Parasedimentitalea psychrophila: one gene and its partner. The protein of the gene in region 1 interacts with the protein of each later gene in a pairwise test. Links are inferred from orthologs where the notes say so. Each region holds a gene or a part of one and is shown on either strand. Other genes may lie near its edges.

The links.
Region 2: the proteins of QPJ95_RS01435 (region 1) and QPJ95_RS19675 interact in binary tests that used the Escherichia coli proteins (3 or more experiments, as listed by UniProt). The link is inferred for Parasedimentitalea psychrophila from one-to-one orthologs.

The regions. Positions count from the first base shown.
Region 1 is NZ_CP127247.1:290,407-293,913, forward strand. The notes cover bases 403-3,305. They hold QPJ95_RS01435 (putative 2-aminoethylphosphonate ABC transporter ATP-binding protein), read right to left. Parts: upstream 2,459-3,305; coding sequence 1,346-2,458; downstream 403-1,345. Other genes in these bases: QPJ95_RS01430 (putative 2-aminoethylphosphonate ABC transporter permease subunit), read right to left, coding at 403-1,346; QPJ95_RS01440 (putative 2-aminoethylphosphonate ABC transporter substrate-binding protein), read right to left, coding at 2,605-3,305. Outside these bases: more of QPJ95_RS01430, read right to left, coding at 1-402; more of QPJ95_RS01440, read right to left, coding at 3,306-3,507. UniProt on the Escherichia coli protein: Part of the ABC transporter complex CysAWTP involved in sulfate/thiosulfate import. Responsible for energy coupling to the transport system.
Region 2 is NZ_CP127247.1:4,062,723-4,066,197, reverse strand. The notes cover bases 296-3,166. They hold QPJ95_RS19675 (glutamate-5-semialdehyde dehydrogenase), read left to right. Parts: upstream 296-1,033; coding sequence 1,034-2,299; downstream 2,300-3,166. Other genes in these bases: QPJ95_RS19665 (DUF3553 domain-containing protein), read left to right, coding at 2,985-3,166; QPJ95_RS19670 (histidine phosphotransferase family protein), read right to left, coding at 2,359-2,955; proB (glutamate 5-kinase), read left to right, coding at 296-955. Outside these bases: more of proB, read left to right, coding at 1-295; more of QPJ95_RS19665, read left to right, coding at 3,167-3,167; QPJ95_RS19660 (GNAT family N-acetyltransferase), read left to right, coding at 3,278-3,475. UniProt on the Escherichia coli protein: Catalyzes the NADPH-dependent reduction of L-glutamate 5-phosphate into L-glutamate 5-semialdehyde and phosphate. The product spontaneously undergoes cyclization to form 1-pyrroline-5-carboxylate.

The sequences.
Region 1 (3,507 bases):
TGATAGTTGTTCAGGCTGAGCGACAGATCGTAGGGCCAGAATTTGATCAGCGCCGCAAACTGGCAGACCGCCAGGATACCGATGATGAAGATGCCAACCAGGCTGGAATAGATCAGAAAGATCCGGTCCATTTTTGCGTCTGGGCTGGGCTGGAACGGAACTGAGCGCGCCGACAGGGTGGCCACCTGTTTGCTCTGCACATAACGATCCAGCGCAAAGGCAAAGATCGCCGGCACAATCAGCACCACCGACACCACCGCGCCCATCTCAAAGTTCTGCTGGCCGATCACCTGTTTGTAGATGTCCACCGCCAGCATATTGAACTGACCGCCGATCACTTTGGGCAGGCCAAAATCGGTGATCACCAGATTGAACACCACAAAGCCAGCCGAGATCAGCCCGTAACGGGCGCTGGGGATGGTGACAGTCCAGAAGGTGCGCCAGGGCGAGGCCCGCAGCGACACCGCCGCCTCGTACAGGCGGGCATCAGAGATCGCCAGCGCGGTTGAAATGATCAGGAAAGCATGTGGAAAGGTGAAGAACACCGAGCCGATGATAATGCCGATCGGGCCATAGATACTGGCGCCGAACAGCAGCTCCTTGAGCATGCCCTGATTGCCGAACAGATAGACCAGCGCAATGCCGGGCAGCAGCGACGGCACCAGAATCGGCGCCATGGCAATCAGCCGGAACGCGCCCTTAAAGCGCATGCAACTGCGGTTCAGCGCATAGGCGAACCAGAACGCCAGGGTGACGGTGACCACGGTGCTGATCACCGCGATGAACAGCGAGTTCTTGATCGAGTTGAACAGAGCCGGGGTTGAGAAATAATTGCTGAAATTGTCCAACCCGGTGGATTTCATCGGCCGCAATTGCACCCGGCGGAAACTGTTGCTGTCCAGCTCGAGCCAGGTGGACTCGTCATGCAGGGTTGAGCCGACGAGGAACCGACCGCCAGGCTGCGCATTGCGGATCTGGTACATCACCGGGCTGCGGAAGCTGAAATCGGGGAATAGTTTGCTCACCGGCAGGCGACCGTCTGATCCGGTGCTGAGATCGGCGTTGTCAAAGACCCCCACGGCAGCGTTCAGATCCGCCGGGTTCAACACCGTGCCGTCAAACACCCCATCCTGATCTGACACCTGCATTTCATATTGTGACAGCTCAAACCGGTAGGTGGAGAAGGATTTGGACAGCATCACGTAGAGCGGCAGCGCCAGGGTCACCACCAGATACAGCGCGATCACAATCATACCGCCGCGCATAACGATGTCATCGCGGCTCAGCTTGCCCTTGATCACCGGTCCGGGTGGCATCGTGGTGAGGTCAGTTGTTGTCTCAGTCATCACACAGCCTCCGGGCGGGCAAAGGCCATCAATCGGTTTTCGGGCAGTTCAACAACCATCGCCTTGCCCTCGCCCAGCTCTAGCCGGCGCACCGCGTTAATAGAGAAATCAGCGATCAGCTCAGAGGCGCCAAAGCGGTCGCTGTGCAGGTGGCAGCGCCAGAACGAGCCGAGGAATTCCATCTCCTTCAACATGACTTCGATGCAATTGCTGTTTTGTGCATCGGGGACAAAGCCAGCCTCGTGCGGGATGATGTCCTCGGGGCGGATGGCGGCGACCACTGGGCTGCCGGCGGCAAATTTATGACTGATGCAGGCATAGTTTTCCGACCCCAACGACAGCTGGCCGTCAGAGGCTACGGTGGAGTCGATCTGGTTCATCTCACCAATGAAGTCGGCGACAAACAGATTGGCCGGTTCGCGGTAGATCTCAGTGGGCGAGCCGACCTGTTCGATCACCCCTTGGTTCATCACCACAATCTTATCGGCCATGGTCAGCGCCTCTTCCTGATCGTGGGTCACCATAACGGTGGTCACGCCAAGTTTGCGCTGTAACTCTTTGATTTCGTGACGCAAATGCACCCGCACCTTGGCATCCAGTGCCGACAGCGGTTCATCCAGCAACAACAAGCCGGGATTGGTGGCAATGGCGCGCGCCAGCGCAATGCGCTGCTGCTGGCCTCCGGACAGTTGCGCCGGGTATTTTTTGCCCTGCTCGGGCAAGCCCACCAGATGCAGTAATTCACTGACCCGCGCGGTGATTTCAGATTTGCCGCGGCCGGTATTTTCCAAACCAAAGGCGATGTTTTTCTCGATCGTCAGGTTGGGGAACAGGGCGTAAGACTGGAACACAATGCCAAAGTCACGCTCGGAGGGAGGCAGGTTCGACACATCCTTGCCATCCTGCAAAACCTGACCCCTGGTCTGTAGATCCAGCCCGGCGATAGCGCGCAGCAGGGTGGTTTTTCCGCAACCCGAGGGCCCCAGAAAACAAATGAACTCGCCCTCGTTTATGTCTAGGGAAATGTCTTTGAGCGCCAGGAAATCGCCAAAGGCTTTCCAGAGGTTAGTGATGCTCAGATAGAGATCACCAGATGCTGTTGCTTGCGTCACGAGATTGGTCCTTCGGTCTGCGCTATGCGCACGGGCCGACACGTCGCGGCCAAGGCCACCGTACGCTGCCGGAATAATTTGGGAGATAGGGGGAACGAGGGGCAAGGTTGCCCCCCGTCCGTCAGTGCTTATTTAGGAGTCAGTTCTTACTTGGGATCTGACTTGCCGTCGTAACGCGACTGCCACTCTTTCAGGATCGAGGCGCGGTTGTTGGCGGCGAATTCAAAATCATTGTCGATCATCGCGTCCAACAGGCCGGCGGGGAAATGCTCCACCGGCTTGGCAACACCGGGATAGGCAACAACCGCATAACCGGTGTTATACATCTCGTTGGCACCCAGGGTGACGGTGAAATCAACCAGTTTCTGCGCTGCTTCCAGATTGGCGGTACCGGCTACAATCGCGGTGGCCTCCATGTCCCAACCAACACCTTCGCTTGGCACGATGATGTCCAGTGGCGCGCCTGCGGCCTTGGATTTGGCACCGCGGAAGGCAAAGGAAATGCCAATCGGGATTTCACCGGCAGCGGCCAGTTTACAAGGCTTGGAGCCGGAGTGGGTATAGCGCGCGATGTTGTTGTGCAGCGCGTCCATGTACTCCCAGCCGCCCTCTTCACCAAAGATCTGCAGCCAGCTGGAGACGTCGAGGAAGCCAGTGCCCGAAGAGTTCGGATTCGGCATGATCAGATGACCGGCATACTGTGGGTCGGTCAGGTCCTGCCAGGATGTTGGCGGTGTCAGGCCAGCCTTTTCGGCCTCAACTGTGTTGTAGCAAACAGAGGCCACCCAGGCATCCATGCCAACCCAAGCGGGTGGGTTGTCGCCGTCGACAAATTTGGCGTCGAGCTTTTCAACACCGGCAGGCGCATAGGCTTCGAGCATGCCTTCGGCCTTGAGCAGCAGCAGCGAGGTCGCCGCCAGTCCCCAGACCACATCGGCCTGCGGGTTGTCGCGCTCGGCCAGCAGCTTGGCAGTAATGATACCCGTAGAATCGCGGACCCAGTTGATTTTAATATCTGGATTGGACTTGTTGAAGGTCTCCGCATAGCG
Region 2 (3,475 bases), 3.8 Mb from region 1 along the record:
GGTGTCGTCCGGCTCCATCGCCCTGGGCCGGGCTGTCCTTGGGCTGTCTGGCGCGGATCTTCCGCTGGAGCAGTCGCAAGCGGCTGCGGCTGTGGGCCAGATCAGGCTGGCGCGGGCCTATGAAGCAGCACTGGAGCCGCATGGGATCAACACCGCTCAGGTTCTGGTGACGCTGGAGGACAGTGAAAACCGTCGCCGCTACCTGAATTCCCGTGCCACCCTTGAGACCCTGTTGGGGTTTGGAGTGGTGCCGATTGTCAATGAAAACGACACCATTGCAACCGACGAAATCCGCTATGGTGACAATGACAGGCTGGCGGCCCAGGTCGCAGTGACGACGGGTGCCGATTGCCTGATCCTGCTGTCTGACGTCGATGGATTTTACAGCGCCAATCCGGCGCTGGATCCAAAGGCCATCCGTTACGATAGGATTGAGCAGATTACGCCAGAGATCGAAGCCATGGCCGGGGAGGGTGTCTCCGGGCTGTCCAAGGGCGGAATGATCACGAAACTGATGGCAGCCAAAGTGGCCACAGCAGCAGGTTGCGCCATGGCCATCACAGAAGGTTTCCACTCAAACCCATTGAAAATGCTGGACGACGGTGCGCCTTGCACCTGGTTTGCTGCGCATACGGACCCCCAGACCGCCCGCAAACGTTGGATCGCAGCGATGAAACCGCGCGGCGAAATCACCATCGACATCGGCGCCGCAAGGGCTTTGAAGTCCGGCAAAAGTCTGCTGCCGGCAGGGGTCACCCATGTGCAGGGCAATTTTGGCCGTGGTGAACCACTGGCCATTCTCGACACAACCGGGCACAAACTGGGGCAAGGGTTAAGCCGTTACACCGGCGCCGAGGCCCGCGCCATTTCAGGGCTGCAGTCGTACCAGATCGAGACCACGCTCGGCTATCCCGGCCGCGCCGCCCTGATCCACCGCGATGATATGGCGCTCTGACTCTTCTTCTTGTTGAAAATACCTCCGCCGGAGGCAAAAAACTCTCTAGCGCCCCACATTGGGAAAGGCCTGCAACTGATGAAAGACATTGAAAACATTCCCGAACTCATGGCCGATATTGGTGCCCGTGCCAAAGCCGCGTCGCAAATTTTGGCCACCGCATCGGGCGCAGACAAGCGCCGGGCGCTGAGGGCCGCAGGTGATGCGGTCTGGGCGCAGCGGGGTGAGATCATCGCCGCCAACCAACGCGATCTGGAATTTGGCCGCGCCAAAGGCCTGTCCGCTGCGATGATGGACCGGTTGATGCTGGACGATACCAGGATCCAGAGCATCGTCGACGGCCTGCGCGCGGTTGCTGAACAGGGCGATCCGGTTGGTCAGATTTTGGAACAATGGGATCAGCCGTCGGGCCTCAATATCCAACGGATTCGCACGCCTTTGGGGGTTATTGGGGTGATCTATGAAAGCCGCCCGAATGTGACGGCTGACGCGGGAGCGCTGTGCCTGAAGTCCGGCAATGCGGTGATCCTGCGCTGCGGATCCGAGAGTTTCCACTCAAGCCAGGCCATCCAGGCCTGTCTGGTCACCGGGCTGACTGCCGCCGGACTGCCGCTGGATGCGATCCAACTGGTTCCGACCCGGGACCGCGCCGCCGTTCAGCAATTGCTGACGATGACCGACTATGTTGACGTTATCGTCCCACGCGGTGGCAAGGGACTGGTGGGGCTGGTCCAGCGTGAGGCGCGGGTTCCGGTGTTTGCGCATCTCGAAGGCATCGTGCATATTTATATCGACAAAACGGCCGATGCAAAGAAGGCGCTGGAGGTGGTGCTGAACGCCAAGACGCGGCGCACTGGCATTTGCGGTGCGGCAGAATGTCTGCTGATCCACCGGGATATATGTGAAACCCTGGGTAAGGATATTCTATCGGCCTTAATGGCTGCAGGCGTTGAAATCCGAGCCCAGGAAGGCCTGCCTGGCCCGGAGAATATGGTGACTGCAAGTGAAGCCGACTGGGGCTGTGAATATCTCGACATGATCATCGCTGCAAAACGGGTGGACAGTATCGAAGATGCAATCTCGCATATACGTCGCCATCATTCCCAGCATACAGACTGTATCATCACCGAAGATCCAGACGCAGTTCAGACCTTTTTCAGCGAACTCGACAGTGCCATCCTGATGCATAATGCCTCAACACAGTTTGCTGACGGAAGTGAGTTTGGCATGGGGGCTGAAATTGGCATCGCCACCGGCAAGATGCATGCCCGAGGTCCGGTTGGCGCGGCACAGTTGACCAGTTTCAAATACCTGGTGCGCGGCAACGGAACCATCCGTAGCTAAAACAAAAGGCGCCTCCGTCCCGACAGGGTTGTAGGCGCCTTTTGGCAGATAGGCCTGCATTAGAAATTGATCGTGACCTTATCCAGGCTTTGTTCAACCCGTACCGTACGCCCCATGGTTTTGGCGACCTCTGGCAGCATGGCAAACTGAACCAGCGCCGGGGTGATCGTGGCGTTGGATTGCCCACCACTGATCCGCGCCCAAAGATCGTCATTCACGTTGATCTTTGTCGCCTCGCCAATCACAGTCCACTTGCCATCGGCGCAATAGACCCTGGCGGTGCCGCCATAGGGCAGGGCAGTTTCAAGGCATTGAAGCGCCAGAAACGAAAGACGAACCTCCTGGCGGTTGCAGGGATCCAGCGGTGACCACTGAAACTGAAGCCGCGCGCCCTTGCACATGTCCTCCAGAATTGAAACGACCTCGGCGCGACCGAGTTGCTGATTGCCGGCACTGCCATAGGCCACTCTGAAGAAACGAATGCGTGCATTGGCATTGCCAACACTGTCTGAAATCAGTTCCAGTTCAGGACCGGCGAGGTCGCCAGACATGCCGAGCAACTCCAGGCCATTGTTGATGGCGCCCACCGGGCTGATCAAATCATGACAGATCCTTGACCCTATCAAAGCCGCCAAATCGACGTTATCTATACCCATGTCTTTCCTCCGAATTGGGCCAATCCGTTATGACCGACCTCAATGCAATTTTAACGCCCGGTATGTTTGTGCGGCACCCTGATCACCCCGATTGGGGGCTGGGGCAGGTGCAGTCAAATATCGGCGGCAAAATCTCCGTAAATTTCCGTGATCAAGGCAAGCTGGTGATCGACGGATCCCGCATTGCTCTGACACCAGTATTTGATCCGTGATAACGGTTGATGAAGAGTTAACGTTTTTGATAAATTTTGCTTAAAATGTTGCTTAATCATCGCAATGCAGTCTATCTGCGCCTGACTTCAATCTGTGTTAGCTGTTGACCATGCCAGACCACCTCCCTGCTTTTACCGTGAAGATTGCTGAAACCGCAGCGGACCTGCAGGCTGCGCAGGCGCTTCGATATCAGGTTTTTGTGCAAGAGCTCGGCGGCAGTGGGGATCTGGTTGACCATCAGCAGGGTTTGGAACGGGATGGTTTTGATCCTTTTGTCGATCACATGCTGGTCTGGGACAATACAAAT